DNA from 3 places in the Spirosoma rhododendri genome. Region 1 is predicted to be linked to each of the others. Evidence: riboswitches for the same ligand, from Rfam matches in the RefSeq annotation. Region 1 holds a riboswitch; each other region holds the start of a gene.

Evidence for each region. A riboswitch is a leader RNA that binds a small molecule or an ion and turns the genes downstream of it on or off. The one in region 1 is predicted to bind cobalamin.
Region 2: linked by a shared signal. The riboswitch ahead of metE (5-methyltetrahydropteroyltriglutamate--homocysteine S-methyltransferase) and the one ahead of HH216_RS15315 (ABC transporter substrate-binding protein) in region 1 are both predicted to bind cobalamin.
Region 3: linked by a shared signal. The riboswitch ahead of HH216_RS01245 (TonB-dependent receptor plug domain-containing protein) and the one ahead of HH216_RS15315 (ABC transporter substrate-binding protein) in region 1 are both predicted to bind cobalamin.

What each region holds. Positions count from the first base shown of each region.
Region 1 covers NZ_CP051677.1:3,680,953-3,687,306, reverse strand. Annotated here, with positions in the region: gene HH216_RS15320 (FecCD family ABC transporter permease) at 1-419, opposite strand, end outside; gene HH216_RS15315 (ABC transporter substrate-binding protein) at 419-1,591, opposite strand; cobalamin riboswitch at 1,644-1,850, opposite strand; gene HH216_RS15310 (YjbH domain-containing protein) at 1,952-3,067, opposite strand; gene HH216_RS15305 (YjbH domain-containing protein) at 3,051-3,926, opposite strand; gene HH216_RS15300 (hypothetical protein) at 4,090-5,127, opposite strand; tRNA gene HH216_RS15295 (tRNA-Thr) at 5,809-5,892, opposite strand; gene HH216_RS15290 (DUF349 domain-containing protein) at 5,997-6,354, opposite strand, start outside.
Region 2 covers NZ_CP051677.1:4,944,486-4,950,839, forward strand. Annotated here, with positions in the region: gene msrA (peptide-methionine (S)-S-oxide reductase MsrA) at 32-682, opposite strand; gene HH216_RS20570 (DUF3078 domain-containing protein) at 790-1,884, shown strand; gene HH216_RS20575 (hypothetical protein) at 1,881-2,192, opposite strand; gene HH216_RS20580 (acyl-CoA thioesterase) at 2,189-2,614, opposite strand; gene metE (5-methyltetrahydropteroyltriglutamate--homocysteine S-methyltransferase) at 2,701-5,028, opposite strand; cobalamin riboswitch at 5,197-5,399, opposite strand; gene HH216_RS20590 (FAD-dependent oxidoreductase) at 5,600-6,354, opposite strand, start outside.
Region 3 covers NZ_CP051677.1:309,265-315,618, forward strand. Annotated here, with positions in the region: gene HH216_RS01245 (TonB-dependent receptor plug domain-containing protein) at 1-976, opposite strand, end outside; cobalamin riboswitch at 1,088-1,289, opposite strand; gene HH216_RS01250 (M16 family metallopeptidase) at 1,514-2,890, opposite strand; gene HH216_RS01255 (M16 family metallopeptidase) at 3,054-4,394, opposite strand; gene HH216_RS01260 (SDR family oxidoreductase) at 4,508-5,296, shown strand; gene HH216_RS01265 (DUF1684 domain-containing protein) at 5,496-6,101, opposite strand; gene trxA (thioredoxin) at 6,198-6,354, shown strand, end outside.

The DNA.
Region 1 (6,354 bases):
CTATCGCCGATGCCCAGTTGCCGGATCGCGTACAAACTGGCACTACCCCCGCTGCCCAGCATGACCAGCGCGACACCCAGCCCAGCCCCGGCCGTAATCCCCAGCTCCGACGGACCAGCCAGCGGATTGCGAAACAACGCCTGCATCTGTAACCCACTCACCGACAGGCCACAGCCGACGATAACGGCCGTGATGGCCTTGGGTAGCCGTATCTTCTGGACGATGTACAGCCACGCTTCGTTGTCGGACGTTTGGCTGAACACGATACGGGCCACTTCTTTGATCGGAATAGCTACCGACCCCAGGGCAATGTCGAGTAGAAAGCAAAGCAGCGCCAGCCCGGCCAGTACGGGCACGACGAGCCGACGCCAGGACCACGCGGATGGCGGACCGGACGGATGCGTATCAGCCGTGTTCATCACTTCAGTTGCTGATAGTAAACCAGTTGGTGCTTCGGTAGCAGATCGGGGTGCAGAATACGGATCAGGTCGGCCAGCACCAGATGCGGATTGACGGCACCGGATTCCCAGAAATCGTTGGAACCCCGACTGTTGACCCGTTTGGTATAGCTGTACAGTCGTCCGGTTTTGAAAGCTTTGAAATCGGCGTAGCGCGCGTCTTTGGCCAGTACACTCTGCTTCGAATCGACCGACATCATCCCCACGTTGAGCCAGTAGTCGGCCGTTAGGGCGACGGGGTACACGGCTTCAAAATTGAGCGGTAGGCTACCCGTTGCCCGGCGGTTCACCCACGGATATTTTCCTCCGGCATCCAGAAAAAAGCGGGTCATGTAGCTGTCGCCGTCGGGTACGAACCAGGCGTCCTTGCTGTTCATGCCGCTGATAATCGTCGGCTTGCTGGCAACCGGCTTCGTCAGCGTAGCCAGCCGGTTGTATTCCTGCTCGACCTTCGCGAATTTCTGGTTGACGAGCGTTTCTTTGTTGAGCAGCGCAGCCAGCAGTTTCACCCATTCAGCCCGGCCCAGTGGCGTTGTCTCCACCCATTCCGAGTTGATCAGCACCGGCACGCCCGCACCCCGGATGGTACGGTAATGGTCGAGCCGGGCCGTGGGGCTCCCCATCGCCATCAGCAAATCGGGCTGCATCGTAATTACCTGTTCGTCGTTGATGGTCTGGTCGCGGCCCACTTCACGGACCTTCCCCGCGTCGATGCGCTGAATCACCTTCGGCGACGATACGTATTTGAGATTACCCAGACCGACGATGAGGTCTTCCGCCCCCAGGAATTCCGCCAACCCTACGTGCATCGACGACATAGCGACGATACTCCGCAGTGGAATATCAATGACCTGACTGGCCGCGTAACCTTTCGGCGCGGGCGTTCCGCGCGGCACCAGCACGTACCGAACCGTATCGACGCTTTTGTCGAACGGACTCATGATCGACACGAATTTGTAGGGGCCGCTGTAGCGAATCGTAAAGCCTTTGGCGTAACGGATGGCAACCTGCGGACGGGCCGGAACCGCGCTTTTGGGTGCGGGCTTTGCGGTAACCGTATAGGATACGCTGCTGGTTGACAGACCAAACAACAGGCAGACAAACCAGGCGGCAATGCGTGGTTTACGCTGCAAAAAACGAGCAGTTTTTGTATGCACAGATGAACGGGCCTTTTCTCCGAAAGCCATTATCGATGAAGCAACGGCAGGTCTTCTGACTTACTCCGTAACCAACGGCCTTCCCATTTCGCAGAAACAGTGGCACACGGGGTTGATTACGTTTGTGGAGATTACAGCAGCGGAGACTGTTCCGGTTTTGCACCGGGATTCCCTTTTAAAACCGGCCGGTCGTGTCTGAAACACACCGTCGGCTACCCTTGCCCCACAAAGGTACGGTGTTGGTATTCGTAATCGTACTACGCTGCCGGAGAAATGTCGGCCCGCCCGTTTCGACCAGTAGTGCGTTTTCACAAACTGGTGCGGACGGCCCTGATGCTACTGACTTTTAAGATAACTGTTGTGGTACTGTCGCAAGAGGGCATCGAGCTGATAGCCCACTTTGTACCGGGAGCCGATGTTGTAGCCCCGGCTGTAGTTATACTCCCACCGAAACTCTTCGGTACTTCGCAGCCTGACCCGCTTCGTCTGCGCAATACGTCCCGGCGGGATAGGGATAGCGAAGTTAAAGCCAGCGGTCGAGCCATTTCCCGTTTTGGTCGCAAAAAAGCCCACCTCAACATTCGGAAACTGCCGGATAAAGTCAATTCGTCCGCCCCGGTCATTGTACAGGTACTGCCCGCCCGATACTTTCAGCGTTACATTATGTCGGCCAATGCGGTAAGCCAGATCAGCCAGCAGCAGCAGGTCCGTGGGCGACTGATAATAAAAGCCGTCTTTGGGGAAGAAGTAAAACCCGGTCAGGCTGGTTTCAAGCCCGAATGACCAGGGAGACCGCAGGTCTGCGTGCCGGTACTGCACGTTCAGGCCGTACCGGTCCGTGTAGAACAATCCCGCCGAAATACTCATAAAGTCAGCCTGGTTAAGCGCCAGGAACTGGTTCAGGAAGATCGGGGCCGGACGAACATTCAGCGCCTGATTATCCAGATCATTCACGATTGGAAACACGATACCCCAGTTGAGTACCAGACCCCGACGCAGATAAAGCTGGCTTTGCAGCAGGATGTTGGTTTTGCTCTGCACCGGCCGGTCACGATTTCCGAAGTTAGCCGTGAACTCCGGCTGAAGACGAAAATCAAGCTTGTAGGCCCGCCGGTTGAACGGTACCGCGTCGGCGTAGGCAATCCGGTCCCGGCGGGTTAGCAGACTGGTGCTGAACGTGGGCGACAGACGATACTGCGCAATCGATACGCCCTGAAAAAGCGGAACCAGCGTCGTAGCCGTGTTGGCAACGGCAGTGCGACTTATGGCCCGCATCGCGGTCATGGGATTACGGTACAGCCGCTGCTCGTACACGACACGGTACTGCGCACTGTCGACGGTCAGGTTTTCCAGGGCGCTCATGATTCGGTTGGGCGTGTTTTGAGCACCCGCCAGCCGTACCGTTGCCAGCAACAGCAGCAGATAGGGCCAACGCTTACTGCGCTTTGTCATGACTGGTCGTCTGTTTGGTGGGCAAAAGAGAGAAGGCGTAGGACGTTCCCACGGTCAGCTGATCAAAATTCAATACTCCCGCCTGCACGGTCCAGTGCCTGAACAGCGTAGCGTACCCACCCAGGTTGATATGCTGCGAATCCCACTCGGCCATCAATCCCCCTTTTCGGCTCAGGCTGGCTTTGATACCAGCAATCGGCCCCGCCAGATAGTAAGCGGCCTTGTCCCGCTTGTCCTGAAAAATAAAGCCCGAAAACAGGGTTGAGTTCTGATCATTCCGCGTGTCTGATCGTTCAAGAAAGTAAGGACTAGCGTAGCCAGCTGTCAGTTCCAGCTCGATCGCCGACGACAGCGAAACGTGCTTCGTCGCTACGATAGCATTGGTAATAAGTGAGTTATCGATACCGAACGGGATAGACAGAATAACGGCAACCGACGGTCGGCGGGCAGTTTCGGTCAGCACGCCATATTTCATATCGATCTGCCGATCACCAATCCCGCGCGCCCCGTACTGAACCGGGCCGTTGGGTCGCAGCAGATTGACATTCAGTTCAAGCCGGGGCAGCATAACCAGGTTGACAAAGAAGATACTTTCCGAGTTACGCGTCGTTAGCTTCGGGTTTAGTGCCGGATTAAAGCGAAACGCATAGTTCACCGGATTATAGGCGACACCCGCATGGAACGTACCGTCGGGCAGCAAGGTAGCGGTGGGCACGTAAAGCAGCCCCGGTTTCCCCGATATGTTGACCTGCCCAAGCACGGTCGTGCCTGACAATACCCCGCTCAGCATTCCCAATAGACACACCCGGCTGAGCCGCCGGGTCATTACACTGTATAGTAAACGTACGTCCGGGATCATTGGGTAATGGGTTGATAAACGGTCAGTAAACGAGACTGCGTGCTGAATTCCGTTGCTATCAGCACCAGCATTCAGCACGCAGTTCGTACGCTTATTCTGTTTTGTTCAGCCCGAGCAACGGCGTTGTTTCATAGCCAACAGCTGTGCTCAGGCGGGTACATAATCAACCCCCGTTACCCTGGTTGTGGCAGCTTGCCACCGCCTTCGAACGGGCAGCCGTCGCATCCGTCACCTGAGCGTTGTAATTGGTAGTTACCATGTTGATATCGATATCCCGGGCTGTTTTGGCGGCCGCAATTTTAGCGTCCTTGATGGCCGGGCAAGCTGTCAGGTCAGCCGCCTGAATTGCGTTGACGTTGTCCAGTGCCTGAAAATACCCAACGTAGGTCATGAGCGCCAGCTGATTGTACAACGCATCGCCCAGCGTTGCCCGCAGCGAATTCAGCATCGCTATTGAGCTTGTCACCTGCGTACGGAGTGTGGTCCGCAGTCCGTCATACTTAGCGGGTACACCCGCCTGGCAACCGGCTACTTCGCCGTTAGCCGCTGACTCCAGTTGTGCATACGTCGCATTGACGGTAGCCGTCTGAGTCGCTTTGGCCGCATCAAGTCGCTGCATAGCGGTGTTATAGGCCGTAGTAGCGGCTTGCTGACAGGGGTCGGTCGGTCCATTCTGTTGTACGGAATTAGCCACGGCCACCGGACTGATACCAGCCGTCCCGATACGTGCTCCAACTGGCTTGCCATTGACGGTTGGCAGCGTATACGATGGCATGTACGCTTTCAGAGAAGCGCTGTTTGCCATGGCAGCCACTTCCTTCTTCATATCGGCCGACAGTGTACCCGAGTTAATCATATCCGACGTAACACTACTCGTCATCGCAGCCGCCTTACTTGCCGGAACGACCTGACCCATGGCGTCGCCCGCCTGCTGCACAGTGGCAGGTACCGGCGCGGACGCACTCATACTGCTCAATGCCGAACCAACAGCTGCGGCCAGCGTCGACGATGTAACGGTACCAGCCGTAGCAGTCACGGCAGCCGGTGCTGTTTGCTTCAGTTCGGGCATTTTAACATTGTCCAAACCCGCAAACGTGTAGGTAGTAGGGGCAACATCGTCTTTCTTCTTGCAACTGTACGCAGCCGTACCCAGGATCAATCCACAGATCAGCCAGTTAATCGGTCGAGCAATTGTTTTCATAAGGGAGAATTTTGATTGATAGTTTACATTAAAAAAATACTCGTATCAGGAAGGTGTACACAGACGGTCAGCGTTAGTAAAACAAAGGCCGCACACCTGTTTACACATCAAACTTATACATTCTATTTTGTTTACCAATTTAAGATTTAGTAAATAAACAGTTAAGTTTTTATCAATTGATGGATACAATGGTCATTAAGTAACCAGTAACCTGGGCCAACTCACTGACCCTGTGGCCATTGAAGCGTGTAGGGATAGATAGACAAAGAAGCGATTGACCGGCTCACCACATACGTCATTTTGAGATTACGGGTTAGAAGTGGAGCCGGATAACTTCCCTATTGCCCGCTAAGCCGATTACATTGTCTGGTCGGCTGCCGATAACCGACTCGTTGTCGAGGCCGTATTTTGGCCCGATTATCTACGCACTATGGTGGATTTCTAGCTAGAAAGACCGTATCAGGCTACATGTAGCCTCCCGGTCTTGATGTGGTTGGGAGTGAGATATTCTTAGCTACTGCCCGTCGCTTGTACTAGCGCACGGTTTCTCTCGGATTGATGATAGCTATCCTTACGAGATGCGTGCTGCGTGCACTTACTCGCGAAGCCTTCATGCATTTCGTACGGGTGAGGCAATAAAAAAAGCACTTACGAATTAACGTAAGTGCTTAACACTAAGTGAGCCAGTGGAGGGATTCGAACCCCCGACGCGCTTGCGCATCCTGATTACAAATCAGGCGGAATCGACCGCTATCCGACACTGGCAACTGTCGTGATTTGTGGTGCAAACTTAGCAGTTTTTGCCGTTGCTTCCAAACCACGTTTTACTTTTTTGTACCGTCGACATAACCGTCTACGGTACAAAGTAACTATTCCTGCGCGGCCCGCATCTCCTGACGCAGGCTATCAAGCTGTTTCTCAGCGTCAGCAATTTTCTGATCGATGTCGGCGCGAAGTTTATCGGCGTTTTTCGAGCGGGCAAAAAATTCGATGTTGTTACGATACGTTGCGATGTCATTTTCAATCGCCGTCATGCGACGACGGATGTCGCTCTCACGCTTGTTGCCACTCGTGTTGCCGTAATCGCCCCGGCTGTACTCATTACGGCCGTAGTCGCCACGATCCCGATCCCGGTCACGACCACCGCGCTGACCACCGCCACCAGCCGGACGGCCACCGCCCCGGCCCATCTCGGCTTCGCTCTGCTGCATGATCCGCTCCTTGTCT
Region 2 (6,354 bases), 1.3 Mb from region 1:
CCACCGCTGCGTTCTGCCCGGTTTACACCCTTCATTCAGCCTTCAACTGCCCGTCCATTGCCTTTTCCATATGATGAATCTTGGGCATTGAAACCGTCTGAATGTATAGCTGCCAGGGGTGAGCTTTGCAGTAATTCTGGTGGTACCCTTCGGCAGGGTAAAACGCCTTAAACGGCACAACCTCCGTTACGACCGGGTCTTTGAACTGGCCGGACTTATCCAATTTTTGAATTGCATTCACTAGTTGTCGGTGCTCCGACTCAGTGCGGTAGAACGCCATCGACCGGTAATGCTTCCCCACATCCGGTCCCTGCTTGTTGAGCGTCGTGGGGTCGTGGGCGGCAAAGAAAGCCGTGAGCAACTGCCCGTAACTGATTTGTTTGGGGTCATAATACACCTGCACCGATTCGGCGTGGTCGGTCTGATCGGTGCTGACATCGGCGTAGGTCGGGCTGGGGTAGTCGCTGCCCGCGTAGCCCGACACAACTTCGTTTACGCCCTTCAACCGGTCGAAGGCTTCTTCCGTCGCCCAGAAGCAGCCACCCGCAAACGTAGCGACTACTTCCCCTGGCTTCAAAGCGGGTAGTTTAGCGGGCCTATTGTCGGGAGCCTGTCCCATCGAACAACCGAGTAACAGAACGGTCAGGGCGGCAAACAGACTGGTTTTCGTGCGTTTTTTCATCACCCGTAAAACACGAAAACAGGCTAGTTAATTCGTCGGCTGGCCCGGCTCAAAACAACCACCGGGCTTCGGTAGTATGTATCCTGAATCCGTCGGTAACCAATCCGATGACTACCGTATCTTACTTCGTACTTACCATGCGCTACAACTACTGGCTGCTGTTACTTGTATCAAGCGTTACCTCTGCTATCGCGCAGGACACCATTCAGGTGGTAACGCCCCACCGCGATTCGATCAACATCGTCGTGCCGAAAAGCGATTCGGTTCAGGTCAAGACCAATTTCAAAACCGTCCTCAAAAAACCCGACACGACCTACTGGCAGCGGTCGTTTGTGGGTAATCTGAACTTTAATCAGGCCAGTTTCAGCAACTGGTCGGGGGGCGGCACCAATTCGATTGCGTTGGGGGGCGTCATCACGGCCCGCGCCCTCTACCTGCGAAAAAACATCTCGTGGGACAACACCGCCGACCTGCAACTGGGTTACAGCCGACAGGCCGGGTCGACGCTCAAAACGGCGGATCAGGTTGTGCTGATTTCGGTGGTTGGGGTCAAAGTCGCTCCGAAGTGGGATATCATTGGTTGGGGGTACTTCAACACGTTTTTCGCGCCCGGCTATCGCTACGACGCCCTCCCCGCCGACCGGACCCGGCTGCAAATCGCCAATTTCCTGACGCCCGCTCAACTAACCCTTGCCCTCGGCGTTTCTTACAAACCAACGACCTGGTTTGCCATCCGGATGAGTCCGTTTGCTCCCCGCCTGACGTACATTGCCGATCAGAGCGTGCGCGTCCGGCAGGATTCGGCCGGCTTATACAGACCCGACCCCACGGCTACCGTTTACGGCGTGCCGCCCGGTCGGAATCTGCGGGGGCAGGTGCTGGCGTTTCAGCTACAGGCGGTGCTCAACCGCGACCTGACCGAAAACATTTCGCTCAATGCCCGCTACCAGTTTTTCTCCGAATACGCCCGGCTGAGCTACGCCGTTCACCGGCTCGACCTGACGTTTACCGCCAAAATCAACCGGTACATGAGTACGACGTTTAACCTGATTGGCCTCTACGACCGCGACTTCAGCAACCGGCTGCAACTTCAGCAGACACTGGCGCTAGGCCTGGTTTACAACGTCAGTACGTTCCTACCGGCGAAGAAAAAGAACGTCGATTCCAAAACCATTTACACCATTCAGCCCGGCCGGTTTTAGGTGGTCCGGCTTTCAATCCGGTCAATTAGCTGCTGAATGACCGTTTTTTGTGCTTTGGGCAACTGGACTGATGTAAACAGAAATACGTCTTTCAGGTACTGCCACTGCGCTGACGTCAGCAGGACCAGTTCGGTCTTAAAATCGACGGTTGGCGCATCGGTATTGTCACGGCTCACCGACAAGGTCGGTTTTACGGCTTCGATCAACTGTTTGCTCAGTTCACTACGAACGTATTGATCGAGCGTGTAGGCGGGAATCCGTCCGTCTGTGTCCGTTTTTTTAAGCGTGGTACTGGCTTTGCAGATCATGGTTCGGGTGAATCGGTCGGGTCCAGAATGCGGATGGGTTTCTTGTTTTCGTCCAGCGCGACAAACGTGAACGTGCCGTGAATGGCCGGGTGCCGCTCCATCGAGTACATCTCTTCGACGAAAATTTCGACGGCCACGCGGATGCTCGTATTGCCCACGTGCTCAACTCGCCCGATAAGTTCAATGATCGTTCCGGCCGGTATCGACTTGGTAAAATTGATCTTGTCGGACGACACTGTGACCATGCGTTTGCGCGAAAACCGAGTCGCGGCAATAAACGCGACCTCATCCATCAGTTGCAGGGCCGTACCGCCAAACAGGGTGTCGTAATGGTTAGTCGTACTCGGAAAAACGGCCTTGAACACGCGGGTTTCAGCCGCATCGATACGGTCCGCCAGCGTGGGAAATGTGAGTTGGGACATGAAATTGGGTTTGCGGTTTGTAGTTCGTGGTTTGTAGTTGCGATGCCCCGCCGGGACTGGCGCAACCACAAACCACGAACTACAAACTAGATAACTATTGATTCCCGCGCGGTTTGCGCGGCCTGCACCATGTTGCGCAGGGCTTCGGTGGTTTCGGGCCAATGGCGGGTTTTCAGGCCGCAGTCGGGGTTGACCCACAGGTTGCGGGCGGGCAGCACGTCGCCCGCTTTTTGCAGCAGGTCGATCATTTCGGCCGTCGTCGGGACGCGGGGACTATGAATGTCGTACACGCCCGGCCCGATCTCGTTGGGGTAGTTGAAGCGGGCGAAAGCATCGAGCAGTTCCATCTGCGAACGCGACGTTTCAATCGTAATCACGTCGGCGTCGAGGTCGGCGATGGACTGGATGATGTCGTTGAATTCGGCGTAGCACATGTGCGTGTGAATCTGCGTCCGGTCCTGTACGCCCGAGGCCGATACGCGGAACGCCCGCACCGCCCAGTCGAGGTAAGCCGCCCAGTTTTCCCGACGCAGGGGCAGGCCTTCCCGCAGGGCCGGTTCATCAATCTGAATCACCTGAATACCTGCTTTTTCCAGGTCGACCACCTCATCGCGCACCGCCAGCGCGATTTGCAGGCAGGTGTCGCGCCGGGGCTGATCGTCGCGCACGAATGACCATTGCAGGATCGTGACGGGGCCGGTGAGCATTCCTTTTACCGGCTTCGGCGTCAGCGACTGCGCGTACTGTGCCCAGCGCACCGTCATGGGTTCGGGGCGGTGTACATCGCCGTAAATGATCGGTGGTTTCACGCAACGGGACCCGTAGCTCTGTACCCAGCCGTTTTCGCTGAACGCAAAACCGTCGAGCAGTTCACCGAAATATTCGACCATGTCGTTGCGCTCGAATTCGCCGTGAACAAGTACGTCAAGGCCAATTTCTTCCTGCCAGCGAATAGCCTGTTCAGTTTCCTGCCGGATAAAATCGTCGTACTGCGCCAGCGTCTTCTCGCCTTTCTTCCACTTCGCCCGGTTGGCCCGCACGGCGTCCGTCTGCGGAAACGAACCGATTGTCGTCGTCGGGAACAGGGGCAATTGCAGATGCGCGTGCTGCTCCGCCTGCCGGTCTACGAACGACGCATTACGCTGTGCATCCTGCTCCGTCAGTTGGCGCACCCTGTTCTGCACCGCCGGTCGATTAATCAGCGCTGACTCTTTCCGGGCGGTGATGGCCTGCTGGTTTGCCGCCAGAACCGCATTCGCTGACGCATTGGCGGGGTCGTTGAACAGCGTCGTGAGCGTGGCCAGTTCGTCCAGTTTTTGCCGGGCGAAGGCCAGCCATTGCTTGATTTCGGGCGTCAGGCCCTGCTCGGCCGTTTCGTTAGCCAAATCGCAGGGAACGTGCAGCAGCGAACACGATGGTGCCAGCATAACCCGCTCACTACCAATAGCATTGACAACCCGCTGGATCGTCTGTCGCGACTTTTCCAGATCATTGATCCAGATATTCCGCCCGTTGATGACGCCTATTGAAAGCTGCGTCGACTTGCTGGCAAAATCAGTTTGGAGGATGTCGTCCAGTTGGCTTGGGCAGCGGACCAGATCGAGGTGCAGCGCGTCGACGGGCAGTTGCAGGGCCAGGTTCAGGTTGTCGCCGTAGCAGTCGAAATACGACGCCAGCAGGATGTTCAGGTCGGGGAATTGTCCGCGTAGCCGGGCGTAGGTTTTGGCGAACACCGCGCGTTGGGCATCGGTCAGGTCGAGCGACAGACCCGGTTCATCCAGTTGAATCCAAGTGGCACCCTGCGTTTGAAGGCGACTCAGTATCTGTTCGTAGACGGGCAGCAGCCGGTCGATCAGGTCCAGCCGGTCAAAGTCGACGTCTTTCTCTTTGCCCAGCAACAGATACGTCACGGGGCCAATCAGCACCGGTTTCGGCACCACGCCAAGCGTCTGCCGGGCTTCATCGAACTGGGTGAAGATGCGTTCCGACAGCAACGTAAACGACTGGTCTTTCGAGAATTCCGGAACGATGTAGTGGTAGTTTGTGTCGAACCACTTGGTCATCTCCATCGCTTTCAGGTCGAGGCCGTTCTGCTGATAACCCCGCGCCATGGCGAAGTACAGCGTCAGGTGGTCATCGTCCGGTTCGGCACTGTCGAGCAGCGGCTGGAAACGGGGTGGAATGGCCCCTACCGTCAGCGACAGGTCGAGCACCTGATCGTAGAACGAGAAGTCGTTGCAGGGAACGAGCGCGATGCCCGCCTGCTGTTGGGTCAGCCAGTTATCGGTGCGGATTTGCCGCCCGACGTCCTCTAGCTGCTGACACGTGATTTTGTTGGCCCAGAACTGTTCGCAGGCCCGTTTGAGTTCGCGGTGGCTACCAATTCGTGGATAGCCGAGATTGTGTGCGATCATAAAAATGGTTTGAAAAATGGTTGATCGCGTTCGATGCCGAACTCCATACGCCTACCCAACTCCAAACTCTATCGATACGACACACCACACCCGGCCCCGGTGATGGAGCGGAAAAATGAAACGGGAAAAAGTGGTCAATACGTGATAGAACCCAGGGCCGTGTGGGCGTAATCAGCAAGGCTAAGGGCAAGTCTCCTGGCTTGTGACGGTATTTGCCGTCCTTCTCATCCCCTGGTAACGGGGACAATGGACATCGAGGGCAAACCCTTTTCTGATGGTCACTGACAGTAGCAACGTCTGCTCGTGAATTTCACACGATTCCTTTTTAATCTCCTGAACCTCTCAGGAAAACCAATAGCCTGTTTGACGGAAAACAAAGAACGTTGGGGCAAAGCTAGTCGCATTGGCCGGACAATCACAACGATGACGCACCCGGCCCACCGTAAGCAGACTGGCCGCGCAGGTCATAGCCCGGTGTTGCCGCCTGACCCTCAAACGCTTATCCGACCAGATTTTTTCTGGCAAAACCGTCGGTCGACGAGATTTGCTGCCCCACTCGCTGATGACCGGACTAGGCAGGCCACTGCGTATCGATACCCTGCGAACGAATCAGTTGCTGAAAGTCGGCCAACAGGTTTTGCTTTTCGCGCACGGCACGGGGTGGCACCTTTCTATCGATGGCAAACGAAATCAACGCCCCAACCGCTTCGCCGATGCTCCACTCGACGGGGTGCAGTCGGTAACAGCCGTTGGTGATGTGTGTCGTACCGATATTTTTACAGGCGGGCAGCAGATTTTCCATTCGTTGCGGCAGTAAAGCCCCCAACGGTATCTGAAACGGCAACGACCCAAAGTCGATGTAGTTGTTGCCGCTGGTACTGGGGTGCAGGTCGATATGGTAGTAGCCGATACCAACACTGTCGGCGAAGGGCGCGGCTTTATTCCCGGTTTTCTGCCCCGTAATCAGCGCCCGGTTATCGGCTCCAACGTATTCTTCCAATACGCGGAAGACGGGTTTGATGCGCCGGGCTTCCCGGATGTACGGGTATTTGGCCAGCCCATCGGTGGTACCCATCACGTCGGGGCGGAGTCGAAGGCCGGGCCAGCCTTGCCCACCATCGGGGCGCGGCACTTTGGTTTGCAGCCAGTACAGTAACGACAGACTCAGCTGCTTTGCCCGGTCGACGTGTCGGGCGAATTCTTTCTCCGACGCACCAATTAGATTCCCCAGCGCGTAGTCGTTTTGTGGCCAGTTGACACTGCTGATGTCGCCCTTATAGAACCCCGACTCGAAATTCGCCCGACTGATGATGCGCCGGTAATTCC
Region 3 (6,354 bases), 2.4 Mb from region 1:
TCCGTAGGTTCACCGCTGCCCCCGTCAGGCCGGGCCACAGCCGGAACTCGCGTTCGACGCGACCAATAAACCGGTCGGTTTCGGTATGATCGGGTCGGGTAAAGTCGCTTTTGGCGTAATCGAGCACGTCGCGGATCCAGCCCAGCCGCACGGTTGTGGCCCCGGCTGCGTAGGTCGTCAGCAACCGCGCCGACTGCGTACGGGTTCGCTCCCGCGCAATGGCATCCTGCGGGCTCAGGATCAGATCATTATCCGTCAACCAGGCATTGACCGACAGTTGCTGACCGTTGCGGTGCCGCACGTACACATCCTGCACCAGCCCCCGTTGCGCCGTCGTGGCCTGATCGACGAAGTAGTTACGAAATTCGCGGTACGGGTAGTCGTTGTTCAGCTGACTCCGGTACAGGTACGTCCGGCCCGACACCTGCCAGTTTGCCCCCGGCGCACTGCTGTAGCGAAGCCCCAACTGCGTCTGATTATTACGGAACGACGCCAGTTGCTGCCCCACCGTCACGCCCAGCCGCGTTTGCCAGTCGGCCTGACTTCCCAGCAGAATGCTACCGCCCACGGCATCGGAGCCGATGGCACTGGCCCCTGAGCCATATTGCACAGCCAGTTTATCGAAACCCGCGACGGGCACGGTTGAGAAATCGGTTTGGCCGAGGTTCGGCTGGTTAATATTGATGCCGTTCCAGAGAACCGCCGTGTGGTTGGCCGACGTACCGCGAAAGGATACCGTAGCCAGCTGACCGGGGCCGTAGCTCTTAAACGCCAGGGGTGTATTGTACGTCAGCAGGTCGGTGATGGTGCTGAACCGAAACTGAAGCAGTGTGGTCGAATCGATGCGCTGAATTTTTTGCCCCGCCAGAAACCGTTCAGGCGCGATAGCCCGCACCGTCACCGCCGACAGCGCCACGGCGGAGTCGGGTACGGTTGTGGTGGTTTGGGCGAGCGCGCCAACAGGCCAGCTAGCCATCAGCGAAAGCCCAACAGCCCCCCAAAACCATCCGTGGGTTTTCACAATCTGATTCAGTTCTCGTGCGTGTTTGCGTCAGCACGCGACCGGGCCGTTTCCTCCGAACGATTCGGCAGCGGATGGTCATCGGCAGGTCTCCTGGCTCGTCGTCCCGGTCCGGGCCTTCCCGCCCGTAGGCAGTGGCCATGCAGATTGAACCGGGTTTGTACAGACTTACAGTTGCGGGGACAGCGTCGGTTTTCCACCAACTTCCCTTTTAAGCCATGAACGCCACTACGGAGCGGCATCAGGCACCGATAACTCGCGACAAAGGTACGGGAATCACCTAAAAAAACAGCCCCGATTGCTCGGGGCTGAATTATTGAACAGGTGGAATAGTAACGGAAAGACTACCTCGTTACTTGGTCAGTCATGGGTAAATACCCACTACCTGCCAGATGGTCAAACGTATGTAGCCCCCTCACTCCGTCCTATGTTTATTGATTGAGCGGTGCAAACGGGTTCGCGAACGGTAACCTCATCACGAAAGAGGGCCACTTAGAAGCCTTCTGCCTTGATTTCTTTCTCCGTAACGGCACCGTATTTTTTCACCTTATCCCGAATCGCATCGGCCTTTCCGATCAGCACGAATTGCAGGTTCTTGTCAGGAAAATACTGGTCGATGATCTGCCGCGTTTTGGCTACCGTCAGCCCGTCGACGTTCTTCTGAAAATTGTTGATAAACGACTCATCGTACCCCAGGCTAAACATATCCGTCAGCAGGTTGGCCAACTCGCTCGCTGACTCATAGCGAGGTGGAAAATCGGCTTTGACGTAGTTTTTGGCCGATGTCAGCGTCTTCTCGTCGATACCGGTGCGGTGCAGGCTGTCGAGCACATGAACGGCCAAGTCAATCGCGGGGATCGTGCTACTATTCTTCGTGAATGTCGATACGACAAACGTACCGCTGTTCCGATACGTCGCAAATCGACTGTTGGCCCCGTAGGTCAGGCCGGAGTTCACGCGCAGCGCATCGTTGAGCCACGACGTAAATCGCCCACCCAGAATCGTATTGACAACCGTGACGGGAATAAAATCGGGATTACTCTGCTTGATACCCTTACCACCGATGATAAACGTCGTTTCGCGGGCGTCGTCTTTGTTGACCAGCAGCACACGAGGACCGCTGAACGCCAACGCCGGTTCGTCCAGCCGGGGCGTAGTGGAAGCCGCCGTTTTCCAGTTGCTGAACAGATCGGTCATGCGCTTTTTCATCGCGGCCGTGTTGAAGTCGCCGACGATGGCGATAGCCGCCCGGTCGGTGGTATAATTTTTCTGATAAAACTGCCGAACATCATTCGCCGAAATCGCCGACACCGACGCAGGTGTCCCCGAAATCGGGTTGGCGTAGGGGTTGTCGCCGTAGACGAACCGCCCAAAATACGAGCCGATCACCGAGCGGGGGCTTTCCTTTTGCTGAGTCAGCTGAAGCAACAGCCGCTGTTTGTACTTGTCAAACTCGGTCTGATTAAACGTCGGTTTGGTCAGTACGTCCTGGAAAATGTCAAACAGCAGATCCTGATCTTTCACCGCGAACGAAGCCGTCAGTTTGGCCACTTCCTTGCCGCCGTAGGTGTCGATACTGGCCCCGACGTACTCGGTTTTGGCTTCGAGTTCCTCCTTCGTGTAGCGCGAACTGCCAAACAGCAGCGCATCGGCGGTCATGTTGGCCAGCCCGTAGCGCGTACCGTCGTCCACCGCCCCCGCGTCGAACACCGCCGACACGTTGATGAGCGGGACTTCGTGCTGCTCCATCAGGTAGACAGTCAGCCCGTTTTTGAGTTTAAATTTCTGGAATGGCGGCACCTTAAACGTCTGTGCCTGCGCCAACCCCGCCACGAGCAGGGTGGTAACGAGTATGATGAGTTTCTTCATGGTATATCGGTTTGACCTCACGGCTGCGATTGACCTCACCCCCAGCCCCTCTCCTAAAACAGGAGAGGGGTGACTAGCGGATTGGTACCCACAGGGAGCTAATTGGCAGGACGTGCCACCCCCCTCTCCCGTTTTGGGAGAGGGGCCGGGGGTGAGGGTATATTTAATTCGCGCCCGCCACTTTTTTCGTTTCCGGCAATAAATAGCCGACGGTGCGGTTGCGCATGGTCAGGTAGGTTTTCGCGACGCGCTGTACGTCTTCTTTGGTGACTTTTTCGTAGAGCGACGGGGCTTCGTAGAGCTTTTTGTAGTCGCCGAAGTACAGTTCGTACGTGCCGAGCGAATTGGCTTTGCCGTTGATGGTTTCCATCGTGTGGTAAAACTCCATCAGCTTCTGATTCTTCAGCTTCTGCAACTCCACGTCGGTAATGCCGTTCGCAACGATCTTCTCAATCTGGTTCTCGACCGACCGTTCAAGCTGCTCAGCCGATATGTTGCTGGCGGCAATGGCGTAGATCGTGAACAGCGTGGGATCAAGCGCGATTTCCATGTTCGACGACACGCGCGACGCAATCGTGGAATCGAGCACCAGCGATTTGATGAGCCGCGACGAATTTCCCGAACTCAGCACCCCGCTCAGCAGGTCGAGGGCGTAATAGTCGGGGTGTCGAGTGGCAGGTACGTGGTAGGCCAGCATGATGTTGGGCGTGGCGATGTCTTTGTAGGTCGTTACGCGCCGTTCGCCGTTCTGCGGGGGTTCCACCGTACGTAGGCTGTCGGGTAATTTCTGCGCCGGAATCGGTTCAATGTACTGCTTGGCCAGCTTCTCGACCTGCGCCGGTGTCACGTCGCCGACAATCACCGCCACGCCGTTGTTTGGCGAATAGTAAGTTTTGAAATACCGCTCCAGATCGGCCTGCGTCCAGCGTTTGATGTCGGATTCAAAGCCGATAACCGGAAACATGTACGGGTGCTCGGTAAAGGCCGTCGACTGTACGAGTTCGCCCAGCAGCCGGTAATTCGAGTTTTCCAGCCCCGTGCTCCGCTCCGACAGCACCACTCCGCGCTCGCTCTCGACCATCTTCGGGTCGATGGCCAGGTCACGGATGCGGTCGGCTTCGAGGTCGAAAATCGTTTCGAGCGCCCCGCTCTGAAACCAGTCGGTGTACACGGTGTTGTTTTCGGTCGTGTAAGCGTTGTTGGAGCCGCCGTTGGCCTCCATCGTCCGGTCGAACTGTTTGGGACCGTACTTTTTCGCCCCGTTAAACATCATGTGCTCGAAGAAGTGCGACAGACCCGTAATGCCGTGCACCTCGTTGCGCGACCCGACTTTCCAGAAGGTATAAAAGTTGGCGTTGGGAATCGAATGGTCTTCAAGGACCATGAACTTCATGCCGTTTTTGAGCGTGAAGGTGTGTACGTCTTCCGGTTTGGGTTTGTTCTGCGCCAGCAACGCCCCCGCCGACAGGCAGAGACCGACCAGCAGCCCGGTGGATTTTTTCATGGATGATCGTGTTAATGAACATCGTAAACTACGACGGCCACGCCGGAAAGGCAATCGCCATTTTTTATTCGGCGAAAACCGGACAATGAACGGCGAAATCGTGTTGACCCGGCATGAACACGACTCTCCCCACCTCACTAGTCGGCTGGTCGCTGAGCGGTCAGCGCGCCCTCGTCACGGGCGGCACCAAAGGCATTGGCGAAGCCATCGTCCGGCAATTTCTTGACCTCGGCGCATCAGTTTTCATCGTCGCCCGCACCAACGACCTGCTGCAACAGCAACTCACCGACTACCGGCAGCAGGGGCACACCGTCGAGGGTCTGGCCGTTGATCTGGGACAACCCGATGCGGCCCGGCGCATCATTGACGCCGTAACGAACGCCTGGAACGGACTGGATATTCTGGTCAACAACACCGGCACCAACATCCGCAAACCGACCGCCGAATACACCCCAGCCGAGTACGACCACATTCTGACGACCAACCTGCGATCGACCTACGAACTTTGCCAGACGGCATACCCACTGCTGAAAGCGTCGGGCAACGGGCGTATCGTGATGGTATCGTCGGTATCGGCCCTGACGCACACGAGCAGTGGGTCGCTCTACGGCATGAGCAAAGCGGCCATGCTCCAACTAACACGCAACCTCGCCGTCGAATGGGCCGCCGACGGTATCCGGGTCAACGCCGTGGCCCCCTGGTACATCAACACGCCACTCGCCCAGCCCGTCCTGACCAACCCTGACAAGCTGGCCGGTATCCTGAGCCGCACACCCATGAAGCGCGTCGGCGAAGCGGTCGAAGTAGCCTCGGCCGTATCGTTCCTGAGCATGCCCGCTTCGTCGTACATCACCGGCCAAACCCTCTCCGTCGATGGTGGTATGCTGGCTTGGGGATATTAGGTACCCTCACGGCAGCGGCCGACCGTCCCCGACCCCTCCCGCGACGGCGGACCGCCCAAAACGGGAGAGGGGAGCACCCCATACACACGTCGTTGGCTTCCCTCACTATGGTCCGGTGTAGACGGCATCCGGTGGGAGCGCTAGTCACCCCTCTCCTGTTTTAGGCGGTCCGCCGTCGCGGGAGGGGCCGGGGGTGAGGTCAATGCTCGTACACCCTCTCCCCCGCTGCCACCGCTACTGGCAGCACGTTACTTTTCGGCGGTATGGGGCAGGAATAGCCGTCGGCGTAGGCGCAGTAGGGATTGTAGGCTTTGTTGAAATCGAGCGTCAGCTTGCCGTTTTGGATCTCACCCAGCCGCAGGTCGAGGTAGCGGCCACCGCCGTATGTTTCCTTGCCGGAAGTCGCGTCTTTGAAGGGGAGAAACAAATAGTCTCGGTATTCGGGCATACGTTGCAGGTTGAGACTGCGGTAGATGGTGAGCTGCTGCAGCTGACCACGCAACGCGAACGATACCGTAGCGTAGGCAACGTACGGCTGCGTTTTTCCGCTGTAGGTCGGCATATCGAACGGTTCGGCTTTTTCGATACGCTGCACGTCGGCCACGACCCGGTACGTAGAATCGGGTGCGTAGAAACTGAGCTTGTCGACCGCTTCTTTTGATTGGAGCGGACTGCTGGTCGAGGTCAGAAAGTCCTTCCGGTAGGTATCGCGATGCCGGGCGATCTGATCGGCAAATGCGGTCTGTGCGCTGACCGAGCCCGCCCACCACAGGCAAGCGATGGTAAACAAAAATCGTGTAAACATGCGTGTATGGCGTGTTGATTGATCCGGCTCGAACCGTTGTCAGCCCTGTGTTGTTTTACACAAAGAACCACGATTGGTTCGTAAACACAAGTACCTATGAGCCAGCCAACCGAATCATTCAGCGACATTATTAAGGGCGACAAACCCGTACTGGTCGATTTTTACGCCGACTGGTGCGGTCCCTGCAAGCAGCAGGCGCCCATTCTGAAACAACTCACCGACCGCGCCGGCGATAAGGTACGGGTTGTGAAAA